Regions from separate parts of the Fictibacillus sp. B-59209 genome, predicted to be linked through region 3. Evidence: riboswitches for the same ligand, from Rfam matches in the RefSeq annotation. Region 3 holds a riboswitch; each other region holds the start of a gene.

Region 1 (7,567 bases), on a different contig from region 3:
CCGGCCTTGCTTGTTCGCTGTTGTGCCAAGAGGAATATGATCATCCATTTCTTTGATCAGGTGGTAATGGCTCGCGCAATCTCCAGCAGCATAGACATCTTTCACATTGGTCCCCATGTACCGGTTGACAAGGATGGCTCCGCTCTCGTGAAGCCGGATCTCCGTATCTTCGATCAATGATGTATTCGGCTTTACACCAACAGATACGATGACCATGTCCGTTGGATAGTCCCGTTTGTTCGTCTTTACGAATTGAACCCGGTCATCTCCCTTAAACCGCTGAACTTCTTCATTCAAACAAACCTCTATGTCATGCTTTTGGGCTTCTTCATGGATCAGTTCTGCCATATCGGAATCAAAGATGGCGCCTAGCTGGGGCCCTCTTTGGATAATCCTTACCCTTTTCCCTAAAAGCCTAAGATTTTCTGCCATCTCAAGCCCGATATAGCCTCCACCGATAATGGTGACGTCCTGGATGGAAGGATCAAGGTCCTTCTTGATTTTCTCAACGTCAGGAATCGTTTTCACAACATGGATGCCTGGCAGGTGCCTTCCTTCCCATTGCGGCATGACAGGGCTGACCCCCGTTGCAATCAGAAGCTTGTCATATGAAAAAACAAATTCCTCATTTGTTTTTGTATGTATGCCGTAAATGGTCTTTTCCCCTGGATCAACCCGGGTCACTTCATGATAGGTTCTGGCGTCCATTCCATACTTCTCCCTGAAGGTGGTTACATCGCGGGCAATCAGTTCTTCAGAAGATGGAATGAGTCCGCTCACTACATAGGGGAGTCCGCATTGGCCGTAAGAATAGATGCCCCCTTTTTCAAAAATGGTGATGCTGGCCTCCGGATCGTTGCGGACGATTTGCATCGCAGCACTCATCCCGGCCGCATCTCCGCCGATAATACAATAGTTCATACTCTATCCCCTTTCTGTTCTTCTATTGTATTCCCCTTCGTTTTCTTTTAGTCATCGTTAAATGGGTGTTCGCTATTCTTGCACCGTATCCTTTTTTTCTTTCAACACTATCTGTACCAACAAGAACCTGCCGGCGCTGTCGAACAATCATAATAGAGAGGTGTAGAAAATGCTGGATATCTTATCGAACGGAACGGACTGGAACGACCATCCTGTTCCGATCACCACACTTATCAAAAAGTTGAAAGAGAAGCCGCTGGATCCTATCTATGAATCCATGGGAAATTTTATTGTGAAAGTCAATCCGGTTACTGATACGCAGCACGACATACGGCACAAAGGTTGTACCCAATTTTTTGGCCACTTTGCAACCATTCCCTTTGTTTTCAATATTATAACCGATGAAAAAGTCGTGATTGAAGAACTGACAAAGGCCATCCGCATGAATCAGCAGCGACTGGATTACGAAGCGCTGAAAAACCATACATCCATGTATTAAAAACCTTTGCCCGGCGCATCCCTATAGAGTACGATAAAAGAAAGAGCGGGGGTGCAGTTGTGGAAGGATCCATTATAGCTTTGAATACTGGAAAGGCAGATGTTCTTTCGTGGCAGGGAAAAGACATAAGCTCGGCGATCAATAAAAAGCCGTCCCGTGGTCCATTATTCTTGTCAAATCTTCAATTTGAAGGAGATATACAGGCGGACACCGTGCACCATGGCGGTCCGGATAAAGCAGTCTGTGTCTATTCTCATAATCATTATGCGTATTGGGAGAAAGGGCTGGGAATCTCTCTGGACGTACCCTCTTTCGGTGAGAATCTTACCGTTGAAGGCCTTACCGAAAAAGAGGTCTTTATCGGTGACATCTTCCGGCTTGGGGAGGCACTGGTCCAAGTGAGCCAGCCGCGCCAGCCTTGTTTTAAGGTGGCTGCCAAACTCAAACAGCCGTTGATGATCAAATATATTCAGGATACCAGTTTCTCCGGCTATTACTTGCGGGTACTGGAAGAAGGCACTGTCAGCCCGGGAGACAAGCTTGTTATTGAAGAAAAACATCGAGCCGGGATCTCTGTCGAATTTGTTAACAGAATGACATACATAGACAAGGAAAACAGAGAAGGGCTTACCATGCTTGCCGGTCTGAATGAACTGGCAGAAGGCTGGCGCTCAGCTATGAAAAAGAGATTAGACTCTCTCCTCGGGCAGTACCTGTAGCTCCGGGGATTTCTTTTTGCCTTCAAACCGTCAAAACACAGTCTGAAGGCTTTTGACGGGTGACCTCCCCTGTATTATAATTAGAATGTTATGCCATTAAAATGAGGTGAAAAGCGTGTTAGAACGTTTAGAAACGATAGAAGCCCGATACAATAAATTAAATGATCTATTAAGTGACCCAGAAGTCATTAGCGATACGAATAAATTAAGGGAATACTCCAAAGAACAGTCTTCTCTTCAAGATACAGTAGCGGTTTACCGCGAGTATAAAGAAGCAAAAGAAGGGCTCGACGAAGCAAAAGCAATGCTCGAAGAAAAGCTTGATGCCGAGATGACCGCCATGGTGAAAGAGGAAGTTTCCGAGCTTGAAGATAAGATTGAAGAGTACATTCAGCAGCTGAAAATCTTGCTTCTTCCAAAAGACCCGAACGATGATAAGAACGTAATCGTCGAGGTACGCGGAGCAGCAGGCGGTGACGAAGCCGCCCTATTTGCAGGCGATCTTTACAAAATGTACAGCCGCTATGCCGAGGTGCAAGGCTGGAAAACAGAAGTAATCGAAGCAAGCTACACCGAGCTTGGCGGCTACAAAGAGATCATCTTCTTGATCAACGGCAACGGGGCATACTCCAAGCTGAAGTATGAAAACGGAGCACACCGCGTACAGCGTGTTCCTGCTACAGAGTCCGGCGGCCGTATCCATACGTCTACAGCGACAGTAGCGATCCTTCCTGAAGCAGAAGAAGTGGAAGTTGAAATTCATGATAAGGACGTCCGTGTAGACACGTTTACGTCAAGCGGACCGGGCGGACAGTCGGTTAACACGACTCAATCCGCTGTTCGTCTGACGCATATTCCAACTGGAACCGTTGTTTCCTGTCAGGATGAAAAATCACAGATCAAAAACAAGGAAAAAGCGATGAAGGTTCTTCGCGCACGTGTTTATGATAAAATTCAGCAGGAAAAACAAAAAGAATACGATGAAAACCGTAAATCTGCAGTGGGTACCGGTGACCGTTCAGAACGGATCCGTACGTACAACTTCCCGCAAAACCGTGTAACGGACCATCGCATCGGCCTGACTCTTCAAAAACTGGATCAAATTTTGCTCGGCAAGCTGGACGAATTCATTGAAGCATTAATTACAGAAGACCAGACAAGCAAAATGAAGGCCCAGACGGAAGCATAAGATGAAAGCGATGAAACTGCATGAAGCCCTGAACTGGGCTTCATCTTTTTTAACGAAAAAGGGACGGGAACCTCAAGCCGGGGAGCTTCTGCTTCGTCATGTACTTGGCGATCTGAGCCGGACGGAGCTGCTTCTTGGTTTGGATGAAGAGCTTCTTCCAAAGCAGCAAGAGGCATTTGAAGCAGCTGTACAAAAGCATGGCGATGGAGTGCCTGTCCAATACATTATTGGTTTTGAAGAGTTTTACGGAAGACGCTTTTCGGTGAATAAAGAGGTGCTCATTCCTCGGCCGGAAACAGAAGAGCTCGTATATGAAGTGCTTCAGCGCTCCATGATGAGGTTCCCTGGCATAGAAGAGATCCAGACAGTCGATGTCGGGACGGGGAGCGGTGCCATTGCCATTACGCTGGCACTGGAAAATTCTCGTTTTTCGGTAACCACGATCGATATTGCTGAGGAATCCCTGGAAGTCGCAAAGAAAAATGCTGAAGACCTTGAGGCATCTGTTCGTTTTATTCATGGAGACCTCCTTCAGCCTCTGATCGAGGGCGGAGAAAAAGCAGATATCGTTGTGTCGAATCCTCCTTACATTCCTGACCGTGAAATAATGGAGCTTGAGACGATCGTTAAGGATCAAGAGCCTTTCCGTGCACTTAGCGGCGGTGAGGACGGCTACGTATTTTACAGAAGGTTTATGGAAGAGCTGCCCCTCGTTCTGAACGCACAAAGCATTGTTGCCTTTGAAGTCGGCCATGATCAGGGCCAGACGGTGGCTGAAATGCTCAGGGTCACGTTCCCTGGGTCGGTTGTTTCGGTAGTAAAGGATATCAGCCAAAAAGAACGGATGGTTATCGCGGAGATTGGCTTTTAAGAAGAGTGGAAGGGGCTCTCAGCTGTGCTGGGGGCTTCTTTTTTGTGGCCGGAAGAACCGAATTGAACGACACTGGCGCTGAATTGAGCCGAACGGAGAATAATTGAGCGAAACAAGCAATAACTGATCCGAACTGAATTTTTCAGACTTATTCGCCAGTCAAACGCAACTCAATATCATCTATTCTCACATCCTAAAAATTGACGAAATACCTACTTCTATTGTAGGATTACTATTAATTAAATAAATCTTATCCAGAGCGGTGGAGGGACTGGCCCTATGAAACCCGGCAACCTATTTTTAGAAGGTGCTAAATCCAGCAGGAGTAGATCCTGGAAGATAAGATGGAGCGGTCAAAAACTTCCCCTTATCTAAAGGGGAAGTTTTTTTTAGATAGTCGGAGGGTCAGGCCGTTGTCCTGACCGCTCCTCCGCACTGAAGGGATGGACTTTCAGGGTTTCTTTTAGTGGCAGAATGTTTTTAAAAGGCAGAGGGGAGAAAAAGGTAGATGAGATTTGGATTTTGGTTGCCGATCTTTGGTGGATGGCTGAGAAATGTGGAAGATGAGAACATGCCGCCGACGTTTGATTATGGGAAGAAGGTTATTCAGTCCGCGGAAAAATGGGGGTTTGACACGACGCTGATCGCGGAACTGTATTTGAATGATATAAAAGGGCCGGAGCAGGACTCTCTGGAGGCTTGGACAACGGCAGCGGGTCTCGCGGCCGTAACGGAGAAAATAGAAATTATGACAGCGGTAAGGCCGGGATTCCATAATCCTGCTGTAACGGCGAAAATGACGGCGAACATCGACCAAATGAGCGGCGGGAGGTTTACACTTAATGTCGTCTCCGCCTGGTGGGAAGAGGAAGCGAAGCAGTATGGCGGCATTTTTACTGCCCACGACGAAAGATATGAGCGTACGCAAGAGTTTCTTGATGTTCTAAAGGGGCTGTGGACAGAAGAAACCTTCAATTATTCCGGCAAGTTTTATCAGTTTAGCGATACGAAACTTTTCCCTAAACCTGTTCAGCGGCCAAATCCCATTTTGTATGCTGGCGGAGAAAGTGAAAGGGGTAAACAGGTTATCTCTTCCTCCTGTGACGCCTACGTCATGCATGGCGGCACTGTCGAAGAGATCGCCGTTAAGATCAATGACATGAAGAACCGCCGCGGGCAAACAGGGAAAGAACCTTTATCTTCGTTCGGCATGGCGGCCTATGTGATCTGCCGGGATACTGAAGAAGAAGCCCAAGCGGAACTGCAGAGGATTACAGATGTAAAAGAGTCCAGCGCATATGCTGGGTTTAAAGATTTTACGAGCAAGTCGCAGCTTGAACAGCAGATTCAGCTGTACGACTACTCTGTTTCCAACCGGGGGCTGAGGCCGAATCTGATCGGCACACCTGAACAGATTGCGGAGCGGATTGCAGCATATGAAGAAGCCGGCCTCGGACTCCTTTTACTGCAATTCTCCCCTCAGTTAGAAGAGATGGAACGTTTCTCAAAACAGGTGATGCCTTTGGTGGAGAGCTATCGGAAAGAACATGCGAAATAAGGAGGATGACCATGAAAAAAGTATATATCATACATGAGAACGATGAATGGACAGATCATCTCACAAAGAGACTGGATGAGCTGCAAGTGCCTTATGAGGCATGGCATCTCGATCAGGGAACGGTTAATCTGGCAGAAGCCCCGCCCGAGGGCATTTTTTACAGCCGCATGAGTGCTTCCTCACATACAAGAGGACACCGTTATGCACCGGAACTTGCTGCCGGTGTCATTGCCTGGCTGGAAAAGACGGCACGATCTATACGTATGATATCAATACGAACACCAATTACAACTCTGATGCTGAAGCGGCTGCCGGAAAATATGGCATGCTGGAGCTTGCGGAATTTTTGCAGCTGCAGCTTGATTCATTGAATGCAGCAACCGCGCAATAGACAAAAAGAGCCTCCCGCCAGTAGCGGGAGGCTCTTTGTTTTTTCATTATCTACATGAAAAAGGGGGTGATAGGGATGTCCTTACTATAGCAGACCTCCTACACTACAGAGGAATTATGTGACCTTTTTGATATGTTTAATAAATTTGTGACAAAGTCCGTTATTTCACAGCCGGTTTCTGTCATATTTTTTCGGTATTTGTTTACTAGATTCATAGTATGATTTCTCCTTTCCGTGGCCACAATGAGGATAGAAAAGGAAAGGGGAGTTTTAAACATGAAAAGATCAAAAAAATCGCTAATGACTATACTATTCCTATCGCTGATCGCGATGCTGCTGTTTTTTGAAACCCAAACGAAGGTGGCCGATGCCACTATGAATGCCTCTGCTAAAATTCCAAGTGATGCCATCAGGCTACGGATTCTGGCAAACAGTGATGCGGAAAAAGATCAGGCACTGAAAAGAAGAATCCGGGATAAAGTGAACGAACAGATCACAACCTGGGTGGGTGGCCTGGATTCACATGATCAGGCCGAAAAAGTGATCCGAAAACATTTGCCTGAAGTTGAAAACGTGGTAAAGTCCTACTTGAAAGATGCCGGGCTCAACATTCCCTACAAAGTTCAATTCAACAATCATGTCGCCTTCCCGACAAAAATGTACGGAAATAATATCTACCCTGCTGGAAAGTATGAAGCGGTCCTCATTACACTTGGTAAAGGGAAAGGAGCCAATTGGTGGTGTGTATTGTTTCCGCCTCTATGTTTCCTTGATTTTGAAAACGGAGACGCCGTTAAAGCGGATCAGAAGGGTGTAAAGGAAGTGGCCTCAGGACCAGCTCAGGACGCACCTGTTGTTCAAAAGCCTGAGGAAGAAAAAATAGAAGTTAAATTCTTTCTGGCAGACTTATTTACCTCCATCGCAGATAAGATCGGGAGTCTTTTCTCTTAAAAGCCCTGCATAACTTTCATGGTTGTTTCATAGACTTTTATAAAAAATGCTAGAGGGGTGAACACCATGACAATTCGTTTACGGGCGGCTATGCCGCATGAAGCAGGAAGTCTCGGTGACCTGGTAAAGCAGGCAGGTCTCGGAACTGACGGGATCAGAGAGGGAATCGAGAACTATCTGGTTGTGGAAAATGATAAAGGAGATACGATCGGAACAGTGGGCCTGGAAAGAGTTTGCCAGGACGGGCTGCTGCGTTCCTTCGTCATCAAGAAAGAATATTCGAGTGAACAACTATTTCTGCGATTGATTCAAAGAATTTTGCTATACTGTAAGGAAAAAGGAGTGAAAACCCTGTATCTGCTTACGAAAGCTGTTCACCTTTTTGAGCCTTTATCGTTTCAGCCGGTACCTGAAAAAGGGACTCCTCCCCATATTGAGAATACCGCCCATTACAAGAAAACAGCTGGA
Region 2 (7,567 bases), on a different contig from region 3:
ATGTTGAGAAGGTCGCTTGAGGAGAAGTGATTCCTCGTTCTGTTCCGGCGAGTTTGCTCGTGTAGCCGGAAAGGAAATGATACATAGCCTGTTCTTTTGTCAGTTTGCTGATCGGAGGCAATACGCCGAATGCATCAGCTGTCAGGAAGATGATCGTGTTCGGATGACCAGCAACACTTGGCTGGATAATATTCGGGATCGCCTGAATTGGATAGGCAGCCCTAGTATTTTCAGTCAACGTACCGTCGCTATAATCACCTACGCGAGTTTCATGGTCAAGAACGACATTTTCGAGAACGCTTCCAAAACGGATCGCATTCCAGATCTGCGGTTCTTTTTCTTCAGAGAGGTTGATGCATTTTGCATAGCAGCCGCCTTCAATGTTAAAAACACCAGTATTAGCCCAGCCATGTTCGTCGTCACCGATCAATGAACGATGCGGATCAGCAGAGAGCGTAGTTTTCCCGGTACCGGATAATCCGAAGAACAGAGCTACATCGCCTTCTTGCCCGACATTTGCGGAGCAATGCATAGAAAGGATCCCTTTTTCAGGAAGAATGTAGTTCATTACTGAGAAGATGGACTTTTTAATTTCTCCTGCATATTCAGTTCCTCCGATCAATACGATACGCTTCTCAAATGATATAATAATGAAGGTTTCAGAATTGGTCCCGTCTACAGCAGGATCTGCTTGAAATCCTGGTGCAGATACCACGGTGAATCCCGCTTCGATTCCTTTTAGTTCTTCAGCTGTCGGACGGATGAACATTTGGTGGGCAAACAGGTTATGCCAAGCGAATTCATTAATCACCTGAATAGGCAGCCTGTACGCGTGGTCGGCACCAGCGAATCCTTTGAATACAAACAATTCCTCTTTTTGTCCTAAGTAATGAAGTACTTTTTTATAGAGCTGCTCAAATTTCTCTTCGTTAAAGGGCTTATTGATTTTGCCCCAGTTTATTTTATCTTGTGTGCTAGCTTCATCCACGATGAATTTGTCTTCGGGAGAACGTCCAGTATATTTTCCAGTAGTGGCCCTGAGAGCACCGGTTGAAGATAAAATGCCTTCATTTCGGAGCAGCGCCTTTTCAACAAGCATAGGTACAGGTAGATTTTCATGAGTAGCAGCGCTGGATAGAATGTCATCTAAAGTCGTCGTTAAATCAACCGTATTCATGTTCGCAAAACCATCCTTTTAAGAAATATATTTATCATTAATATCGTAAGTAAATTCGAAATTAGTATAACACATTGAAACAAATAATGTATACTATTTTATTTAGCAAATTGTAAATTGGTTCATAAATCAGGCTCTTTGTTTTTAAAAGCATAATCTTTCATTTATAATAGGTACTTAATTCCATTTGAAGGATCGCCCAGACTCCCGCTGGAGAGGGAGAGTATAGCTTTTCAAGTTGACAGGTTTGTCGAACTGCGCTATTATATTTCGGGAACGGCTGCTCTTATTCCGAGTAGGTGGAGGGACAGGCCCTATGAAACCCAGCAACCGACACTTCATCATCACATATCTCTTGTGCAGTGAAGTGAAAAGGTGCTAACCTGCAAGGTGAAAAAACCTTGAAAATAAGAGGTGAAGGCGTAGACATAAGACCTTTTCCCTCGTTTATTTTAGGTCCAGGGAAAGGCTTTTTTTATGTCTTAAAACAGTTTGAACCTGAATATTTTACAAAACAAAGTATCCATATAGGAATGAGTACCGTATCTTATAAAAAAATTGCTCTATGCTTTCAATAGAGAAGGAGGATCTCAATTGTCTAAAAGTCGTCGTCTTTTTACATCTGAATCAGTTACGGAAGGGCATCCGGATAAAATTTGTGACCAAATTTCCGATGCGATCCTGGATGAAATCCTTGCAAACGACCCGAACGCACGTGTCGCTTGTGAAACATCCGTAACGACAGGCCTTGTGCTTGTTGCTGGTGAAATCACCACATCTACTTATGTTGATATTCCAAAAGTCGTTCGCGAAACGATCAAAGAAATCGGCTATGACCGTGCAAAATACGGTTTCGATTCTGAAACATGCGCAGTTCTTACATCCATTGATGAACAGTCTGCGGATATCGCGATGGGTGTTGACCAAGCGCTTGAAGCTCGTGAAGGCTCAATGACTGATGAAGAAATCGAAGCGATCGGTGCTGGTGACCAAGGTCTTATGTTTGGTTATGCCAACAATGAAACACCTGAACTTATGCCGCTTCCGATCTCTTTGGCACACCGCCTGTCCCGCCGATTGGCTGAAGTGCGTAAAACCGAAGAAGTTCCTTACCTTCGTCCGGATGGTAAAACTCAAGTAACGGTGGAATATGATGAGGATGACAAACCGGTTCGTATCGATACGATTGTTATCTCCACTCAGCACCATCCAGAAATTACACTTGAGCAAATTCAAGCCGACATTAAAGAACAAGTCATCAAGCCTGTTGTACCTGCAGAATTGATCGACGAAAACACAAAATACTTCATTAATCCGACTGGCCGTTTCGTTATCGGCGGACCACAAGGTGATGCTGGATTAACTGGCCGTAAGATCATTGTTGATACGTATGGCGGATATGCTCGCCACGGTGGTGGAGCATTCTCCGGTAAAGATGCAACTAAAGTTGACCGTTCTGCAGCGTACGCCGCTCGTTACGTAGCGAAAAACATCATTGCTTCCGGACTTGCTGACAAAGTAGAAGTTCAGCTTGCATATGCAATCGGTGTAGCACAGCCTGTATCGATCGCAGTCAACACATTCGAAACAGGAAAAGTTTCTGAAGAAGTATTGGTTGATCTTGTGCGCCAAAACTTCGACCTTCGTCCTGCGGGAATCATTAAAATGCTTGACCTTCGCCGTCCAATCTACAAACAGACAGCGGCATACGGACACTTTGGCCGTACAGACGTTGAGCTTCCTTGGGAAAAAACAGATAAAGCAGAAGCACTTAAAGATCAAGCAAACGCGTAATATTAAGAAAAACCGGCCTTTGGGCCGGTTTTTTTAGTTTTTAGTCGTTTGTAAAGGTTTTGGTTTAGCAAATGGGTAGAGGGAAATCTTGAATAAGCGTCATAATTGAAAGTTTTTTAACTCGTTTAGTGTGGAGAACTAACTTTATTAAATGATTTTTAGTTTTTATTTTCAACTTTTTTGTTTTATGTTCAAAAAACTAATTTTTTGTTCAAAAAATCAAATTTATGTTCAAAAACGGAACTTTTATTTTCAATCTGTTAAAGCGCGACACATTTCGACTGTTTTTGACTTGTTTATTTTTGAAAAGGTGCCAGGCACCGCTTTTTGACATATGTCAAAAGCCGGTTGCCTGGCACCTTTTCAATTAAATCTGGAGGTTTATGCTCAAAGGTTTTCATGAATACAGGAAGCTTGAAGATTGCTGCTGGAGCGATTTTTAGATTGAGATTCGGACTGATTTCTTGCACAATCATCAAACGGTTTTCCTGTGGTGCTTTTTTCATGTAACCCCTCCTAAATTTTATAAAAAGTAAGGAACGAGATAAACGTTGAGTAAAAACACGGAAAAGATTCCTGAGCTGATCCCGAGGATCATACCGGCGAGCACGTCGGTTGGGTAATGAAGGCCTAGATACATACGCGAGATGCCAACAGACAACCCGAGCGGAAGCAGTAAGGTAAGCAATCCTGGATGGATGAAAGCGAGCGGGATGATGACCGAAAAGATCGCGGTCGTATGTCCTGAAGGGAAAGAATGGTCTTTCAGCGGATTACTGAAGGTCTTGGTACCCGCGATCATCAGATAAGGGCGTTTCCGTGGATAGCATTTCTTTGAGATTGCAACAGGAATATGGCTGAGAATAAGAGACAGGATTCCTGCAGCAGCAAATTTCTTCAGATCGGCAGGAATGGTAAGCAGGAGAAGCAGTGTAGTTAGAATGGTGCACGTTGCTCCGCCAATGTGTGTGATCACATTGAAATACTTATCCAGCAAACGGTGCTGCAGTCTGCCGTTCACCCATTTAAATACATCACATTCCTTTTCATAGATCCAGCCGGTTACTCTTGCCATGGAAGTCCTCCTTGCTTTATAACGATTTCCTTTTCAGATTACAAGAGGTTTATTGCCGCTGTTTAAAGGCAGTGTGAAGAAATTGTAAATAAATGAAAAAACCGCCTGGATGAATTCAAGCGGTTTGCAGCTTCCGGTATAAATGAGGTTAAAAGAAAACCTTCTGATCACGCTCTTCTTTTAGAATTTCAACAGCTTCACGGAACCGCATGGAGTGGATGATCTCCCTTTCCCTCAAAAATCTCAGCCCGTCATTGAGATCAGGATCATCCGACATGTCGATCAGCCATTGATACGTAGCACGTGCTTTTTCCTCTGCTGCAATGTCTTCGTACAGGTCAGCGATCGGATCTCCTTTGGCTTGAATATAAGCTGTAGTAAATGGCACACCGTCTGCATTATGATAAAAGAGCGCGCTGTCATGATTGGCATAGTGGGTATCGAGCCCGGCATCCTTCATCTGCTGGGGAGTGGCATCCTTTGTCAATTTATAGATCATCGTGGCAATCATCTCAAGATGGGCAAACTCCTCTGTTCCTATGTCGGTGAGCAAGCCGATGACCTTGTCAGGGATCGTATACCGCTGATTCAAATACCGTAATGCAGCAGCAAGCTCACCGTCTGCCCCGCCATATTGTTCAACCAAAAACTTCGCCAGCTTCGGATTGCATGTGCTGACTTTAACAGGATATTGCAGCTTTTTTTCATAAATCCACATAGTTGCCCTCCCATGGTTTTACTTTTATACCTGCCACGGCCAAGGTCCTTTGTTCCAATCCCAGGGAGCACCTGAATAACTGTTTCCGTATTGCTGCATCGGCCCATATTTTGACTCAATGGCTTTCTTCAATTTTTTTCGTTCCTGGGCGAAATGATTGAACTGATGGATGCTGGCTGTGTCATTTGGATGGGTATCTAAATACAGGGTTAATTCAACAAGTACAAAATCAACCGCCTGTAATTCCTCGAGGAGCTGATAATACTCAGCTGGAAGGCCTGTTTCCATTCCTGATCAACTCCTTCTTTCATAAGGATTTTCATAGTAATCATAAAATACCGGCCAAAGCGTTCCTTTTTTTAATGCTTCCTGTGGTGAGAACTGCGGCAGGTTATAGGGCTGGAATGTCATATATAAGTGAGGAGGAGTAGAATAATACTTTCTTCCGATCGGCTGGCATGGATCGAAATTGCTATGGAAAGGAACATAGGATTTTACATGTTTCAAAGGATTTCACCTCCGACAATCGTACTCTTACTAAATTATTTTCTAACGGTGGCAATTATGTGGATTTTATCAGGATAAAGCCTACAATTTAAATAAGAAAACATCTTATGGTATGATTTATCAAGAACAGAAAAGTGAAGAACGGAAAATAAAGAGGAAAGAAAGGGGAAGCCATGTACGAAGGAGTCCATCATGTATCACTAGTAGTTACTGATTTGAAAAAAGCACTTTATTTTTATGAGGGAATCTTGGGTTTTTCGGCGAGCAAAGAGCGGCCTCAGTTCGGCTTTCCAGGTGTTTGGTACGATTTTGGGGCAACACAGCTTCATTTGATCGCAAACGCAAAAGGGAAGGCTTTGAGAGGAACGGATGAATTGGATAGCAGGGATGGCCATTTTGCCATCCGTGTTACAGATATTCCGAGACTGTTAAAAAAGCTGGACCACCATCAAATACCTTATTTAAATAAGCCGGATAATAAAACACCGTGGCATCAGGTTTATGTCAGTGATCCAGATGGAAATTTAATAGAATTTAACGGAGAGCGTCAGTCTGTTTCTGAAAGTGATTTATAATATTGCCCTTTTTCTTGGTATTCGCGGCGGATCCTGTCCATGTCGGCAATATCTTCTGCGTTCAGTTCCCGTATCACTTTGGCAGGACGGCCGAATGCAAGGGTGTTCGGCGGAATCTTTTTGCCCGGAGGTACGAGGCTGCCGGCTCCGATAAACGCTCCTTCACCGATTTCAGCGCCATCAAGTACAAGAGATCCCATGCCGATCAGTGCGTTTTTTCGAATGATGCTGCTATGTAAGATCACGCTGTGCCCAACGGTTACTCCGTCTTCCAGAATAAGAGGCCGATTAGGGCTCTGGTGAAGAACAGAATTATCCTGAACATTGACGCTATTGCCGATAATGGTAGGAGAAACATCTCCGCGTATCGACGTGTTAAACCAAATAGAGCTGTATTCACCGATCGTAACATCGCCGGTAATGGTTACATAATCTGCAATATAGGCAGTCTCTGCGATAACCGGGTGTTTGCCATTGTAAGGGTAGATCAAAATATCACATCCTATTTCGTATAAAATAATAAAAACAAGGCGTTTCATCTTTTCTTGATCCAGCTTCAACACCTAGAGACTCGATCACTTCAGTCTTTGTCAGAAAACAAAAAGCGTTTTATGCCAAAGCCCTCCAGTGTTTTTCGTCTCTAAACAGGCGTTTCAGCTTTTCTTGATCCAGCTTCAGCGGCTAAAAGCTTGGTCGTTTCGCTCTTTCACAAAATACAAAAAGCGTATTTGTGTTCAAGAGCTCCAACAGCCTTCGCTTTTGACCAAGCCGCCTCAGCTTTTCAACTTATTCTATCAAATGAAAGATTAATTGAAAATTATTTCGAGAAGGGGATGGGGTTATGTGGAAGTGGGAAACTAAGGAGGAAGCTAAGGGTGTCGTCATTATGGTTCATGGCGCTGGAGAATACCATGGGCGCTATGAATGGGTCATTCAGCAATTTAATCTGGGTGGCTTTCACGTCCTTATGGGAGATCTTCCGGGACAGGGAACGACGACTCGCCGCAGGGGGCACATCGACTCGTTTGATGAATACATCACGGCCATCGAGACGTGGATTGGTGAAGCTGCTCACTACTACCTGCCCGTATTTCTCTTCGGACACAGCATGGGCGGGCTTGCTTCGATCCGTGCGGTTACGGAAAGATCCTTTAATATCAAGGGCATCATTCTTTCTTCTCCATGTCTTGGACTTGCGAGCCAGCCGTCAAAGGGAATTGACACCTTATCAAGAGTATTGAATAAAGTGGCGCCATCTGTTAAATTTGCTGCAAACATTGAGCCCGTAAATAAAACAAGGAATGAGCAGGTATTGCTCAGAGATTCAACGGACACCCTTCTTGTAGACCGTGTATCTGTCAGATGGTACCGGGAGCTTGTGAATGCAATGAAGATGGCCCATACACATACCGGCCGGTTTCCAAACATTCCGCTGCTCGTCATTCAGGCAGGAGATGACCGGATCGTCGACAAACTGGCTGTCCGTGACTGGTTTAACCGGATAGAACTGCACGACAAAATGTACAAAGAATACCCCGGACTGTATCATGAAGTACTGAATGAACCGGAAAGGGATGACGTGTTTAAATTTATTAAATCCTATTTGAATCTGCATTTTTGATTTTTGATAATTGCTAGGGGTGGGAATTGAATGAGTGTACCGAATCAACCATGGGCATTAATGTATCGCATCTATCGCAATGTTCTGCCCGATGTTTCTC
Region 3 (7,567 bases):
ACCCTATTTCAAAACAATTAGCGGACTTATTTTAAATCAAAAGGAAACCTTAGCGAAAACCATATTAGATGAAGAGCGATTCGATTACAGCCACTTAGGAAACAATCGGAGTCGGTTAGAACATCTTCGTATGAAGCTGATTCATTTGTATGGAGAGACCGTATCGCTTCCACCAGCTGTCTCTGTTGAAAGGCTGAAGGAATGGGGAGCTGAATATGCTGATATCTTTGTTTCGCTTAATATCCCATTGGATCGTGCCATCGAAGAAGTACATTTTTACCGTACTAAAATCGGCATCATCATAAAAGAAGAAGCCAAAATGCAAAAATTGGATCTCGATACGTTTTACGAACTGATTTCTGAATTTGATTCCGTAGTTGATACTGCTGTTCTTATGGTAAGTACTTCTTATATGGAAAAACACGCTTCCAACCTGGAGACCGCCGGGCATGAAATCGATGAACTTTCTGTTCCCGTCGTGCCTCTCGGGGACGGAGTGGGTATTCTGCCTATGATTGGCGATATCGATACAAATCGTGCTCAGGTACTCATGGAAAACGCCTTGCGGAGTTCTGTAGACCTAAAGCTCGATCACCTTATTCTGGATTTATCTGGAGTACCAATCATTGATACGATGGTCGCGCAAAAAATCCATCAGGTCATTCAAGCACTCGAACTGATTGGTGTGAAGACAAAAATCAGCGGCCTTCGCCCAGAGCTTGCTCTGACAATGACCGCACTTGGTGTGGAATTTAATGGGGTCACCACATTTTCTAGCCTGCATCTTGCCCTTCAATATTTGGGGTTTAAGCGGGAAATGTAAGTGCATTTCTTTTAGGGTGTCAGGCACCGGGATTTCGGTGCCTGGCACCGCTTTTTTATTTGGAATCAAAAAAGAAGCACCCATTAAGAAGATGCTTCTTTTCTTTGAAATATAAATAGATTAGATCAGTTTGCTTGTGTTGATCGCTTCCCTGTAACCGGAACGGGTAAAATGGAACGATTCATCGAGTAACCCTTCACGCTGAAGAGATTCCAGTGTCTCCTCCGGTATATTAATGGTCAGTTCGTCAAGACGTTCATTGATTTCACTTAATGATGCAGTATTTACAAAGTCAGGCTTGAGCAGCCGAACGATTCCTTCAATCCTGGAATCACGCTTTTGAAATAGCTGCGGTGTTTTATTGATCGCCTGTGAGATCTTGTTCGTAAACTGAATGAGTTCCTGTTTTAGATTAGAGGCTTGAGTTTCTTTTTCCTGAAGCTGCTGTTGGAAATATTTCCTCTCTTCTTCATTCAAATCTGCTCTCGTATACAGCTGCTGGTAAATCTGGGTTTTGTCCATCTCAATCTGTTTAAGCTCTTCTTCTTTAATTCGCTGGGTTTTCATATCTTCTTCATTCGGCTCATAGACGTAATCTTCATCTGACTTTTTATATTCAATCCTATCCTCTGTTTCCGGCGGTTCTTCTTCTGTTACCTGAGGAGTGACGGAGGAAGCCTGAGCCTCTTCAAGCCGTTCAGCAGCCTGTTCTTTTGGCTCATCCTTTTCTGAGGCTTCTTCAGCCTGTTCTTCTTGTACTTCCTCTGCCAGCTTATCATCAACCGGCAGTTCTTCCTCTTTAAGCATTTTTTCCTTTGGAGTCTCCATTTCTCCTTCAAGAAATGTTTCTTCTGCTTCTAAATCTTGTTGATCATTCCTTGAAGCTACCGTTTCCGGAAGTGATTGTATTACCGGGGCATCATCCCTTTGCCCCTTAATGGACCCCTCCTCTAATCTACGAACGAGGTCATTAAATTTTTTATAGTACATCACTGAAATCGTCAACGCAAAAAGAGAAGCAAAGAGAGAAATAAAATCAGAGAAACGGAAAACAAATGGCGAAGTGGCAATCTTATAAAAAAGTAAAAGAGCAAATGCACCAATTACAATCACCTTAAGCCAGCTTTCACGATTCTGAATCTGTTCACTTTTTCCTGAAGCTCCACTGTTTCCTCCAAAAAAAGATAATAACTTTTTTTTCATAGTGTGTTCCTTTCTTCAACTTGTGTCTTTTTTACAATTTACCCCAATATCTGGGTGTGAGCAAGAAATAGCATTTTACTGGTGCCAGGCACCCCTTACATAAGTTATCGAGTAAGTTGGTTGGTTTCTAGGGGTTTAAGCGGGTCTATTCTACTATAATCGCTTTACCTGTAATGCATGTTCTTTGTATTACGCCATCCCTGACCTCCACATTTGATTGAATAATGCTAGGTGATCCCATTGAGTAACCCTGCTTTACGATATAGTGGACTAAAGGGTTTGTCGCAATCATTAAGAGCCTATAACAAAAGACATATGTAAGATAGCTAAACCGAACCATCTAATAATCGCTAGGACGTTTTTACTTCTGGGAGGGTATCCATATGGCAAAAGCAAGGCTGCATTGTAGGGATTGAAATCCTAAAAGTACTCATTTAATGGCGAGCTCAATCAATCCCAAAGACTTTGATGCAGTATGGAATTTTGCCGTATACACCGCCAAAGGCTTTGTAAATAGCTTTTTGTTCAGTCTGGACCACGAGAAGTTCAACCATGCCCTTTTTGATATTGCTGTGGCTACAAGGCATGAAGGAGACTTCAACCGTCTGCGGGAGGAAGCCGGAAGCTAATCGACTTCCTATATTAAAAAGCTTAGGAGATTGTTTATGTGGAGTGACAAAGGAAAATATATTGAGATCAAACGGCATGATGTTCTTTTTGAAGAGTGTCTTCGTTACTTAAACCGAAATCAAAATGAACTGCTGCATTCCGTGGATATGGACAACAAATCCGTAAGAAAGGCGGTTAGATGTGAAAAAGAGTGTGTTTTGATTCAGTTGGAGGCCACAGATCAGCACCTCGTTCTATCATTTCCAATCGAAGTTCCCGATCACAATACAAAAGCAGAGATTGTTCATCACGTCATCGATTGGATGGATTTGGAACGGGATTTAACCCCTTTCTATCAAATGGCAGAAGAAGACCGTATTTTGCGTAAGGTTGTCCCAGGGCGGGAAGGGCTGAGAATCATTGGAGTGCCTGACCTGTTTGAAGCCTTGGCCTGGTCTATAATGGGGCAGCAAGTCAGCCTTCACGTGGCTTATTTATTGAAGAGGCGGTTAGTTGAACACTTCGGAGAAAACATGGCATTTAACGGAAAAGATTATTGGATGTTTCCTGAGCCTGATAAAGTCGCCAATCTTACTAAAGAAAATTTACTCTCCCTAAAGTTCACAAACCGAAAGGCAGAGTACTTGTTAGATGCTGCTGAATTAATCTCTAACAGCAGATTAACCAAAACAGGACTCCAAGAACTGCCCCTTCACGAGATGGAAAAGAAATTGACTTCGATCCGCGGAATAGGGAGCTGGTCAGCAAACTATGTCATCATGAGGTGCCTGCGCCATCCTGATGGATTTCCTGCTGCAGACGTTGGTTTGCATAACGCGTTAAAAAAGGTGCTTGGTTCCTACTCCAAGCCAAGCCTTCCAGAAATCATCGAGTGGTCTCAAAGTTGGACAGGCTGGAGAGCCTATGCCACCTTTTATTTATGGATGGAGCTGGCAGCTGGATAATCTCTTTTATATTACATATTGCTCACACTCGGCTCTAAAATCGAAAAACGGTTGTTAACGGTATCGAGGTTCGCTTGTGCACCGATTGGAATGGCTGCCTTATAATACCCATGTGCTGTTGTAACATTTGTCATGAGCGGCTTCCCAAGTGGTACGACAAACGTAGTAATGAGCTGATCATACGTTACACCGTACGCCGGTTCACACGCTGTGCATTCACCCATCACAATGCCTGCACAATCATCAAATTTACCCGCAATTTTTAAATGATTGAGATACCGGTAAACCTGGTTAATCGGTTCATGGGTCTCCTCTATCACTAAAATTTTTCCTGCTGTATCAATCTCAAACGGAGTTCCAAGTGAATCCACAAGCGAGGTCAAATTGCCGCCAACAACTTCTCCCGTTATATTTCCTTGTACTCTGCTAATTTGAGGAATACCCGGCGGATTAACAATTTGCCGGGGTGACTGAACAGTTGAAGTTGCCTGGAAAAACTGTTGGTAGTTATAAGCCGGTGTATTTGGATTAAAGTCCAGCAGGAGAAGGCTCTGAAAGGTGATTAAATCGGTATATTGATACAGTACATTCAGCAGGATCGTAATATCGCTGTATCCTGATACGATTTTTGGATTCTGCCGGATGACATCAAAATCCAGATACGGCAGAATTCCCTCTACTCCTACTCCCCCTCTTGTCGGCAAAATCATTTTCACCTTTTTATTCGTAAACATCGCCATTAAATCAGCTGCCCGCTGTTCATCCGTTCCGGCCAAAAAACCAGTACTCGTGTAAACATTTTTCCCGAGGACAATATTGAATCCAAAATTTCGCAGCGTGGTTAATCCTTCATTAATTATTTGGGCCTCCAGAGGGCTTCCTAGTGTCACGATCCCGATGGTGTCCCCTCTCTGCAGTATCGGTGGTTTAACAGCCATACCTTCATCCCTCCATCAGCACGGTTTCCCATCGAGATTCCATCGATTATGTATATTAGAGTGATGATTTTCCTATAACTATATTTTTTCAATTCCTCCAATCAAAATACTAAAAAGGGAACGAACCGGGTATGTAGAAGTATATAGATATACCATCGTGCCATTTTTGCAATCTCAAATGAAAGGGAGAAAGGGGAATTCCCATGAAAGAATACAAGGTTATTGAATCCAGCGGGCGGTTTACTTTCAGCCTGGAAACGTTAAGAGACTCAAATACTCCATTGTCCAGAGAGGAAGCCGAACAGATTAAAGAAAGGCTGGAAGAGTGCGTTCCCTTTCAGCTTGAAGTTGTAAAAATTGATTCAACGGAATGAAAACCTGCCCTGTGAGGCAGGTTTTCTTATTACTAATTAACGGCTATCTTCTTCCGTTTTGTGCGATTGCTTAAAAGCTCCGATTTTTCAAGTACAGCATAGATCGAGCACCAGGACCTCTTGGAAAAATAGATGGGAACACTCTGTTTGTTCGCCTTTTTCTTGATCGCTGCTGAAAACTCATGGTTTATAAAATCGGTCAGGACCAGAACCAAGTTCACATGACTTGGAATATCCTTTTGAGACATTCTAGCTTTTCTTCCGCTCACATGAATGATCTCCCTTATCCCTTGATGCTCCAGTTTCTTCGTAATTTTCCCAAGATGATCTCCACCAACAATTAATAACGACGACATACCAGCATCTCCCTTCTCTCTCTTATTTCAACTATTTCTTTTTGCTCAAGCTGAATAAAAAAAACAAAGGCATACATCCCAAAAAGAGAGTTGCCTTTGGTTTTTCAATCAGCAGCAAAAAAGAATATAAAAATATCCCTATGGATTTACTCTGTTTTATACCGTAATAAAAACCTCTTCCTACTACGATCACGTAATAAGAAGAGGTTAGACATAACCAAATTACCCTTCTTATTGTCCAAGCCAAAGCTTGTTGGAATTGGCACAGATCCCTCTCCGGAACCGCTGCCGAGACTTCAAAGGGCCAAATCCCTCCACCTCTCTTAATAAGTTAGAAAATTTGAAATTATTAAAAATAATATAATGGAATAAGCCTCATCGGTTGCTTTATAGCTTTTGCCTTTTATCTTTAACAGCAGAAGTATTGGCTTTGCTGTCCTTTGATTCGTTATCTGAGCTGTTGAGTGCACATGCGGAAAGAAGCATGGAGAAAACAACCAGGAAAGTAATACTGAGTAATCCTCTTTTCATACACTAACCCCCGTTATTTTATTTTTAACTGGACCAATCATTATGTACAGCAAAAACTCAATAAACATGCTTATGAGTTTTTGCTGTAAAAAAAGCTCAAACCTTATAATTCTGACTGGTTTTGTATGAATTCCATTTATAGATTACTTAAGATGGTTAAATTTGTCAATAACTACTTTTTTCTGTAAGAAAAAGTGAGCAAGTTTACTAGAAGTTTTTATTTTACTTTGCTTTTCAGCGGTAGGTACGTATTGGCGACCACTTCGCCAAACGAATGAAGCGAACGCTTTGCCGCCGGATTTTTATGTGAGATCGGAAGCCTAGGAAAAAGGAGTTCAGCCACTCGGTATGCTTCTTCAAGATGCGGATAGCCTGAGAAGATAAAATGATCAATCCCGATTTCCTGGTATTCTTTCATTCGCTCCGCAACCGTGTCTGCATCACCGACAAGTGCGGTTCCAGCCCCGCCTCTCACCAAGCCTATGCCGGTCCAAAGGTTTGGGCTGATCTCAAGAGAATCTCTTTTTCCGTTGTGAAGAGCAGCCATCCGTTTCTGTCCGACTGAATCATAACGTGAAAAGACTTTTTGTGAAGCAATGATGGTTTCTTCATCTACATATTGAATTAACGAATCAGCCGCAGCCCAAGCCTCTTCTTCTGTTTCCCTGACAATCACATGGAGCCGGATTCCGAAGCTCACAGTTCTCCCCTGCTGAGCTGCCAGCTTTCTGACTCTATCAATCTTTTCTCTGACCTGTTCAGGCGGCTCTCCCCAAGTCAGATAAACGTCAATATGCTTGGCAGCCACTTCAAGCGCCGCATCCGACGACCCTCCGAAATACAGTGGCGGAAAAGGCTCTTGCTCTGAAGGAAGAAGATTTTTTCCTTTTTTTACCTTAAGGTGATTACCCTCATAGTCAACCTCTTCTCCGGCCAGCAGCTCCCTCCAGATGGTTAAAAATTCATCCGTCAGTTTATAGCGTTCACTATGCGATAAGTGCAATCCGTCACCGGCAAGCTCTACCGGATCTCCTCCTGTCACAACATTAATTAATAACCTTCCATCAGAAAGCCGGTCAAAGGTTGAAGCCATTCGTGCCGCTAGAGAGGGAGAGATCAAACCCGGACGTACAGCGATGAGGAATTTCATCTTTTCGGTGGCCTGAATTAAGGAAGAAGCGGTAACCCAAGCATCTTCGCAGGAGTGCCCTGTCGGCAGGAGTGCTCCTTTAAAGCCAAGGCTATCTGCCGCCTGCGCAATCTGGCGAAGATAGGAAAGCGTGATAGGCCGTCCTCCTTCTGATGTTCCCAAATACCGGCTGTCTCCATGTGTCGGCAAAAACCAATATACGTTCATGCTTTATTCCCCTTTCCATCAATGTTTCCCGCAATTTGCAGCTCCGCTTTTTCTAAGTCCTTGATGTACGTATCTTTCTTTACCTCATCGATCAGTTCGTATAATGATACAATCAGCCGCTTCTCGATTTCCTGATCAAACGCAACTTCACGGCCATTGTTATGCTGCAGCTGCAGATCGATTAAATAAATTCCATTTAATATGTTCCTTGCTCCAATGGCATAAAGAACAGGCTTTAACGCGTAATCGATGCTCAGAAGATGGGCGATCGTACCGCCCGTTGCAATGGGCAATACACTTTTTCCAGAGAGGATATCTTGTGGCAGCAGATCCAACAGCGACTTAAGGACTCCTGAATAGGCTGCCTTGTACACAGGTGTTCCAATAATGACAGCTTTTGCTTGTATTATG
Region 4 (7,567 bases), on a different contig from region 3:
GCTCTCCCCGAATCGCATCCCGCAAATACACCTGTCCGAGCAGACTGTTTTCCCACGTCGGAGAGTTGGCATCTTCAAAATCTGCCATGAAGACCTTGGCTCCTGAGTTCAAAGCATTGATGACCATCTTTGCATCACCAGCTGGACCGGTAATTTCTACTCTTCGATCCTGCAAATCATCAGGCACATCTGCAACAGACCAATTGCTTTCCCGTATTTTCTTTGTTTCAGGCAAAAAATCTGGAAGCTCACCTTGATCTATTTTTTTCTGTCTGTTTACTCTGTTCTGCAAGAGCTGCAATCTTGCATTCTGAAAACGATCATGAAGCTTTTCAAGAAAAGCCATGGCTTCTGCTGACAGTATTTCATGGTCCACATCTCCCTGTACTGCAACAGTTTGTGTTTTAGATGTTACTACCGAATTATCCATGTGTTAACCTCCTGTTCAGTCAATGATTCCGTTTCCATTACAGCGCTTGCAGCAGACACATCCTTCGCCCATGCAATCCGGGCAGTTTCCATTTTGATGCATTCCTGATCCGTTGCACTCTAAGCATGTTTCTTCACCATTCCCATGGCAGCTGGCACAATTCATCACGATTTCTCCTCCTTATTACGAGATGGGGTTTCTGTTATAAAACAGATATTTATCTTGTAAAATAATATATAACAGTTGAGATGATTTGTGCAACACATTTTTTAAATAAAAATAAAAATAGGTCCTCTGTTCTATAACAGAGGACCTTACTAAGGACGATTCTACTGAAAGTCTGCAAATATTTAGTTATCAAACTCTTAAGTTTTGCTAAAGCCGAAGATTGATTTTCGTTCGTAACGGACATCGCATACTGTTGCTTGAAAGAGGCCCTCAAGTCTTTTACTTACAAACACCGAAGGAGGGGATAGCTGGCTCTTTTTTGAGCCAGCTGATTTGTGAAACAAATGAAAAGCCTGAAAAGCAGACAGGGATCAGCGAGCTGATCCCTGTCTGCTTTTCAAATGGCTATTCAATTCCCTTTCACCCTAATAAAACCTCATTGTCTAATTTAGTTTTTCTTAAAACTCGTCCGGATCTGGGCCGTTTCGAAGATCTTTATTCAATGAATCAATCTGCTCCATGTCTTCCATGCTTAATTCAAAATCAAAGATATCGGCATTTTCCTTAATACGGTTTTCATTCACTGATTTAGGAATGGTAATTACTCCATTCTGAAGATCCCAGCGGAGAATAACCTGTGCTACCGTTTTATTATGCTTTTCTGCCAATGCCATCAGGATCGGCTCATCAAAGATTTCACCCTTTAACAGCGGTCTCCATGCTTCCAGCTGGATTTGATGATCTTTGCAGAAAGCCAACAGTTCTTTTTGTGTAAGGCGGGGATGGTACTCCACTTGATTGACCATCGGTTTAATCTCACAGTCTTTCATAAGGTCTTCCAGATGGTGAATTTTAAAATTACAAACACCAATCGCTTTTGTCTTACCCTCTTTATAAAGCGTTTCTAATGCTTTCCACGTCTCTTTATACTTGCCAGACACCGGCCAATGAACAAGGAACAGGTCTGCGTAATCCATATCAAGCTTTTTCAGGCTCTCTTTAAATGAGCGCAGCGTCTCCTCATATCCCTGTTCTGTATTCCAGACCTTGGTCGTAATAAAAAGCTCTTCACGCGGGACATCCACCTGTTTAACAGCCTCTCCTACACCTTCTTCATTTTTATAGAACGAAGCTGTATCGATGCTTCTGTAGCCGGCGGCGACCGCATGTTTAATTGCGTTAATAACCTCTTGGCCTTCTTCTGCTTTATATACCCCAAGACCCAGCCATGGCATCTTTAAACCGTTTTGTAATACAGCTGTATCAGAAATACTTTTTATCATATGTACCGCCTCCTTGTTTGTATGGTACCACTTGGCTGGAGAAAATGAAAAAAAGTGCTAAGAAAAAAGCCCTCCAGGGAGATTGAGGGATTTTAAGAGTTAACAAAAATCTTGCGGAGAAGTCTGAATAATGAAATAGGATCGATTAATTGAAGTTTAGCTCAAATATGTTGAGTTCGGCTCAATTAATCAAAAATAAGCTCAATATCGACAAAATCGCTCTTTAGACCGAAGCAAGTTCCTTAGCTTTATTCAATTCAAATTCCTTCTTGATGCCAGCCAGTACTTCACCGTTCGTGAGCAGCTGAAAACCGGTCAAAGCGAGCGCTTTTGCACCGAGAATAAGCGCCTGATCGCCCTGCTCTGACTTTGCCGCCTCCCTGAACTCATCCGTATGTCCGACTATGTGATCAGGGCCGATTTGAAGATAGGGATGGATGGTTGGCACTGCCTGGCTGATGTTACCGGCATCAGTCGAACCAAGTCCGCATCGGTGTGAGGTATCTACTTCTGCACCCAGACTCTCCAGCTGTTCTTGAAACACTTTATCAAACGATCGATTTAATAAAAGGTTATCCACCTGATTCTGAAAAGCAATAACATTAAGCTCTGCGCCTGTTGCAAGGGCAGCACCTTCTGCGATGGCTTTTACTTTTTTCGTTGTCTCATTCAGTTTTGCTCTTGTGGAAGCACGAATGTAAAAACGGGCCTTCGCATATTCAGGCACAATATTAGGAGCGTCTCCCCCGTGTGTAATGATGCCATGAATTTTCACATCGTCCGCCACATGCTGGCGCAGTGCGTTAATCCCGACAAACAACTGAATAACTGCATCAAGTGCATTGATTCCCTTTTCCGGTGCCGCAGCCGCATGAGCGGGCTTTCCGATGTATTCAAAATCCAGCGGATCAACCGCAAGCGATGTCCCGGTAATGCGGTTAGCGTTACCTGGATGGAACATTAACGCAGCATCAATGCCGTCCAGCAAACCGTGTTTCACAAAACTTCCCTTCGCACTTCCGTTCTCTCCGCCTTCTTCAGCAGGCGTTCCAAAAACAGCTACTTCTCCTCCGATCTCATCGATAACGGAAGCAAGAGCGATGGCCGCTGCCACACTTGATGTACCGATGATATTATGGCCGCATGCATGACCGATGCCGGGAAGGGCATCATATTCTGCTAAAAAGGCAACGGATGGCCCATCTAGAATAGAACGCTTACGGGCAACAAATGCCGTTTCGTGACCGGCCACTCCGCGTTCTACCTGAAACCCCTCTTTTTCGAGCAGCGATGCCAGCAGGCTGGATGCAAACACTTCTTCATTTCCGATTTCTGGATTATCATGGATCTCGTGAGAAGTTTGAATGTAAGCCGCTTGGTTTACATCAATGTTCGTACGGATTTGTTCCTGGATTTCTCCGGCAGTTCTGCTGATTACAGTCATGATCTCAGATCCTTTCTCTCTCTATTACTCTCCAATTTCACTTAGCGGTACAAACGTAGGAATGGTTGCACCTTTATAGATTTCTTTAATCTTCTTGGCTGTATCTTTTGATTGATAGATCTTCGCAATTTTTTTCAGCGATTTTTTATTTTTATCTTCAGTTCTTGTTGCAATGATATTGATATATGGCTTTGCAGTCTTGCTTTCAAGGAAGATCGAATCTTTCTTCGGATTCATTCCAGCGTCGACAGCAACGCCATTGTTAATGATTGAAGCGGCCACATCAGGAAGCACCCGTGGTGTCTGGCCTGCAACTACTGGTTTAAGCTTCAAGTGTTTTTTGTTCTCCACCACTTTTTTCAGATCACCATTCCCATCAAAGTTCTTTTCCAGTTTGATTAGCCCGGCACTCTGCAGAAGAAGCAAAGCACGGCCCATGTTCGTAGCTTCATTCGGCAAAGCAATGGTTGATCCAAACGGGATATCCTTGATGTTCTTGTATTTTTTTGAGTAAACGCCCATAGGCGCAATGACGGTTGTTGCAATCGGTGCTAAATCCAATTTATGTTCTTTTTTAAACGAATTGAAGTAAGAGATGGTCTGAAACGCATTAGCGTCAATATCCCCGTCAGACAATGCCTGATTCGGACGGACATAATCGGAAAACTCTACGATTTCCAAATCAATGCCTTCTTTTTCTGCTTTTTTAGCGATATACTTCCACACGTCACTGTCAGATCCGCTGATGCCCATCTTTACTTTTTCAAGGCCTTTTTTATCTCCGCCGCTGCACCCGCTCAAGAATGCCGACATTAAAACCCCGATGACTAAAATGATCAATGAATATTTTTTCATACGATTTCCCTTCTCCCTTTTCTCTTTTTATCTTCTTCTAATTTTTCTGGACAGTATATTTCCTGTGCTCTGCAAGCCTTGAACAAGGATGACGAGCAGAACGACGGTGACAATCATCACGTCTGTATCAAATCGCTGATAGCCGTAGGCAATGGCCAGATCGCCCAAGCCTCCTCCACCAACAGCCCCTGCCATCGCCGAAGCTCCGACCAGGCCGATCGTTGCGATCGTAAACGACAGGATCAGTGAACTGAATGCTTCCGGCAGCAGTATGCGAAAGATGGTCTGCCAAGGAGTCGCTCCCATGGCTTCTGCGGCCTCTACAATGCCCGGATCGATCTCAAGCAGGCTGTTTTCCACGAGCCTTGCGATATAGGGGCCGGCATATACAATCAATGGCACAATCGCGGCCGATGTCCCGATAGAGGTACCGACTACTAATCTTGTAAACGGGATAATCGCCACCATTAAGATGATGAACGGTATCGAACGCAGAACGTTTACAATCGCGTTCAAAACGTTAAAGACGGCCAGGTTTTCAAGAATGTGCCCCATCCTCGTGACTACGAGTACGACGCCAAGCGGAATGCCGATTACAGCCGAGAACAATAAGGAAAATCCAACCATCGTTAAGGTATCACCGGCCGCATTTAAAATGTCGACCCAAAATGTACTCCAATCAACTTGCATAAGGTGCAACCTCCCTTATTTCGACTTCACTCTGGTTCACGAAAAAGATCGCTCTTCTGATTTCCTGTTCGTCGCCGATCAATTGAACAACAAGGTTTCCGAAAGGGACGTCTTGAAGTTCTGTGACATGGCCGTATAGAACGCTGACGTCCACGTTGAATTTCTTGGCAATCTGTGACAGCAGCGGTTGTCCTGTGGATGCTCCGGTAAATACAATCCTGAAGATCTGATGATTCCTGTCCTGCTTCTTCAATAGGTCTTTAAGGGACTCAGGCAATTCATCCTGAAGAACTGAACTGACGAAGCGCCTTGCCGTCTCAGTCTGTGGCCTTGCAAATACATCAAAAACGCTCCCTTTCTCAATCACTTCTCCGTTCTCCATAACAGCGACGGAATCGCATATCTCACGAATGACGTTCATCTCATGCGTGATGATCAGAATCGTAATGTTGTATTCCTTATTGATTTTTTTCAGAAGCTTTAAAATACTGGAGGTCGTCTGCGGATCCAATGCCGATGTTGCTTCATCACACAATAGCACTTCCGGATCAGTGGAGAGCGCCCGGGCAATGCCTACCCGCTGTTTTTGTCCGCCGGAGAGCTGGTCGGGATATTTATGCCCGTGCTCGGACAAGCCAACAAATTCCAGCAGGTCGTTCACCTTCTCTTTAACGAATGATTTCTTCATGCCGAGAAGATAAAGCGGTGTCGCAATATTATCAAATACCGTTTTTGCGTTCAGCAGATTAAAATGCTGAAAAATCATACCGATATTTTTCCGTTTTTTTCTCAGTTCCTTCGGAGACAATCTTGCCATGTCCTCCTCTCCTACAAAGACGTGCCCTGATGTCGGCTTCTCCAAAAGATTCACACATCGCAGCAAGGAGCTCTTTCCTGCTCCGCTGTATCCGACAACACCGTAGATCTCTCCTTTTTTTATCTCAAAGCTCACATTGTTTAACGCTCTTACCCGGCTTTTGCCACTCTCATAAATTTTGGTTACCTCTTCAAATCGAATCAATGATGTGATCTCCTTTCTCGCTACTGTTAAAACATCAAAAAAAGCCTCTTCTTGAAAACAAGAAGAGGCCTGACGCATAGATGAGTGGCTGATCTCTTCTTATCTTCCAAGCGCTAATCGCTTGCCGGACTTGGCACAGTATTCCCATTAAACCGGGAACCCGCTGCCGAGGTTTCAAAGGGCCAATCCCTCCACCTCTCTGGATAAGAAACAAATATAATGTTCAATTAAATAAAAAAATCTCTTCTTAAAGAAAGAAGAGATGTTGTATCCATAAGGAAACGAGCTGCTCTTCTTATCTTCCAAGCCCTTAAAGGAACTTGCTGGAATTGGCACAGTGTTTTTCAAAAGAAAAACCCGCTGCCGAGGTATCACAGGGCCATATCCCTCCACCTCTCTGGATAAGAAACACGTTCATATTTACTTGATGTGACCTATCTTATACCATGATCTAAGTCGATGTCAAATCTTTTTTCGGAGTTCTCTGATCGGAATAAAAACACTGAAGCCATAAAAGCCAGCCACATTGCTCCTCCGGCAACTCCAGCCAGTACATCCGTAATATAGTGAATGCCTAGATAAATTCTGCTCCAGCAAATAAATCCAAGGTGCACTGCCAATATACAAAATTTCGTTCTAACAAACTTTTTTGATAAGAGTGTAAAAAGACCATAAAGCGCTGTTGCATTCATCGCATGAGCACTCGGATATCCATACCTAATGTAAAAAGGTTTAGTGGATGGAGGCCGCTGCTTCCAATTCTTTCTCCAAACAGAGTTAATCAAACGGCATCCGATCAGGTTGGCTATTAATAAAAAAACAATGTTTCTCTTTCCTTTTCTCCTGTATCTGTATGCAGAATAAATAGTGGCAGGAATCAACAGAAATCCAGAACCAAGAAAAGAGTAACTTCTCAGAAAGAAATCCACGAAACCTCCGCCCCGTGCTGAAAATATAGCCAAGCTTCCCATTCCGTCAAGTTTCATCCAATGATCATCATTACGAAGCCTGTTCATTAGTCTTAAAGCTACAATACCCATTATCATAACGCCGCTTAGAATTGCCATATTCTCTTTTTTCATATCCGCCCTCACTTTAACTTGCTTTTATGTACATATCCTTTCATGTGGCGGACTATTTTATGCGTTCAGGCACCTATTAGAATTACTCTATTGTTAAAGTTTCACCGCATCTTTTTCTAAGAAAACCATAATGCTGCCCTGTTCTATTTTTTGCACATAACGCTCAGCGGTCCGTTCTGAAAGATCCAGGGACATGAGAACTTCTTTTAAATCATCCTCTGAATCCTCACTAAACATGGATGCAAATGGACCAGCAGCAAGCAGCGGACCAATACCGGGAACACCAAGGCCTGGCACCGCGATGGCTCCGCCGATACCAGACAGAAAACCTGCAATGGTTCCATAGGCTGCTTCGTTTACATCTTCGTCCAGATGTTCTTCTGAAACATTCGTTTTATCGGCAACTCGATCCATCTTTCCATCATCTTTAGCAAGGATGGAGATGTCCTTTGCATTGTATCCTTGATTCACCAGGGATTGTATACTATCAACAGCTTCGTTCTCTGTTTCATACACTCCAATCACCATTTTGCTCATATGTATTGCCTCCTAATCAATGTCTGATTTTATTTACTAGTATTTACCCCAACCCTA

What was found. A riboswitch is a leader RNA that binds a small molecule or an ion and turns the genes downstream of it on or off. The one in region 3 is predicted to bind S-adenosylmethionine.
Region 1: it holds a riboswitch for S-adenosylmethionine, as region 3 does, so the genes downstream of both, P4361_RS07370 (LLM class flavin-dependent oxidoreductase) here and P4361_RS19880 (DUF2325 domain-containing protein) in region 3, are expected to answer to the same signal.
Region 2: it holds a riboswitch for S-adenosylmethionine, as region 3 does, so the genes downstream of both, metK (methionine adenosyltransferase) here and P4361_RS19880 (DUF2325 domain-containing protein) in region 3, are expected to answer to the same signal.
Region 4: it holds a riboswitch for S-adenosylmethionine, as region 3 does, so the genes downstream of both, P4361_RS16775 (methionine ABC transporter ATP-binding protein) here and P4361_RS19880 (DUF2325 domain-containing protein) in region 3, are expected to answer to the same signal.

Annotation. Positions count from the first base shown of each region.
Region 1 is NZ_JARMMC010000009.1:40,668-48,234, forward strand. Features, by position in the region: gene P4361_RS07345 (FAD-dependent oxidoreductase) at 1-921, opposite strand, end outside; gene P4361_RS07350 (hypothetical protein) at 1,091-1,420, shown strand; gene P4361_RS07355 (MOSC domain-containing protein) at 1,480-2,139, shown strand; gene prfA (peptide chain release factor 1) at 2,255-3,328, shown strand; gene prmC (peptide chain release factor N(5)-glutamine methyltransferase) at 3,339-4,199, shown strand; SAM riboswitch class I at 4,447-4,545, shown strand; gene P4361_RS07370 (LLM class flavin-dependent oxidoreductase) at 4,708-5,757, shown strand; partial or broken gene P4361_RS07375 (alpha-L-glutamate ligase) at 5,769-6,017, shown strand; gene spoIIR (stage II sporulation protein R) at 6,425-7,099, shown strand; gene P4361_RS07385 (hypothetical protein) at 7,166-7,567, shown strand, end outside.
Region 2 is NZ_JARMMC010000005.1:281,210-288,776, forward strand. Features, by position in the region: gene pckA (phosphoenolpyruvate carboxykinase (ATP)) at 1-1,177, opposite strand, end outside; SAM riboswitch class I at 1,461-1,591, shown strand; gene metK (methionine adenosyltransferase) at 1,772-2,971, shown strand; gene P4361_RS03860 (hypothetical protein) at 3,268-3,477, opposite strand; gene P4361_RS03865 (phosphatase PAP2 family protein) at 3,495-4,046, opposite strand; gene P4361_RS03870 (manganese catalase family protein) at 4,195-4,764, opposite strand; gene P4361_RS03875 (spore coat protein CotJB) at 4,789-5,052, opposite strand; gene P4361_RS03880 (spore coat associated protein CotJA) at 5,059-5,271, opposite strand; gene P4361_RS03885 (VOC family protein) at 5,445-5,846, shown strand; gene P4361_RS03890 (gamma carbonic anhydrase family protein) at 5,819-6,337, opposite strand; gene P4361_RS03895 (alpha/beta hydrolase) at 6,688-7,467, shown strand; gene P4361_RS03900 (tetraprenyl-beta-curcumene synthase family protein) at 7,498-7,567, shown strand, end outside.
Region 3 is NZ_JARMMC010000028.1:14,442-22,008, forward strand. Features, by position in the region: gene P4361_RS19850 (STAS domain-containing protein) at 1-823, shown strand, start outside; gene P4361_RS19855 (hypothetical protein) at 944-2,026, opposite strand; gene P4361_RS19860 (hypothetical protein) at 2,464-2,655, shown strand; gene P4361_RS19865 (DNA-3-methyladenine glycosylase) at 2,692-3,600, shown strand; gene P4361_RS19870 (LD-carboxypeptidase) at 3,612-4,538, opposite strand; gene P4361_RS19875 (hypothetical protein) at 4,742-4,912, shown strand; gene P4361_RS19880 (DUF2325 domain-containing protein) at 4,945-5,268, opposite strand; SAM riboswitch class I at 5,497-5,601, opposite strand; gene P4361_RS19885 (hypothetical protein) at 5,656-5,799, opposite strand; gene ssuD (FMNH2-dependent alkanesulfonate monooxygenase) at 6,017-7,156, opposite strand; gene ssuE (NADPH-dependent FMN reductase) at 7,153-7,567, opposite strand, start outside.
Region 4 is NZ_JARMMC010000020.1:66,648-74,214, forward strand. Features, by position in the region: gene aceB (malate synthase A) at 1-430, opposite strand, end outside; gene P4361_RS16750 (hypothetical protein) at 446-598, opposite strand; gene P4361_RS16755 (aldo/keto reductase) at 1,057-1,881, opposite strand; gene P4361_RS16760 (M20 family metallopeptidase) at 2,105-3,325, opposite strand; gene P4361_RS16765 (MetQ/NlpA family ABC transporter substrate-binding protein) at 3,350-4,180, opposite strand; gene P4361_RS16770 (methionine ABC transporter permease) at 4,208-4,870, opposite strand; gene P4361_RS16775 (methionine ABC transporter ATP-binding protein) at 4,860-5,891, opposite strand; SAM riboswitch class I at 5,988-6,101, opposite strand; SAM riboswitch class I at 6,184-6,299, opposite strand; gene P4361_RS16780 (phosphatase PAP2 family protein) at 6,326-6,973, opposite strand; gene P4361_RS16785 (general stress protein) at 7,067-7,510, opposite strand.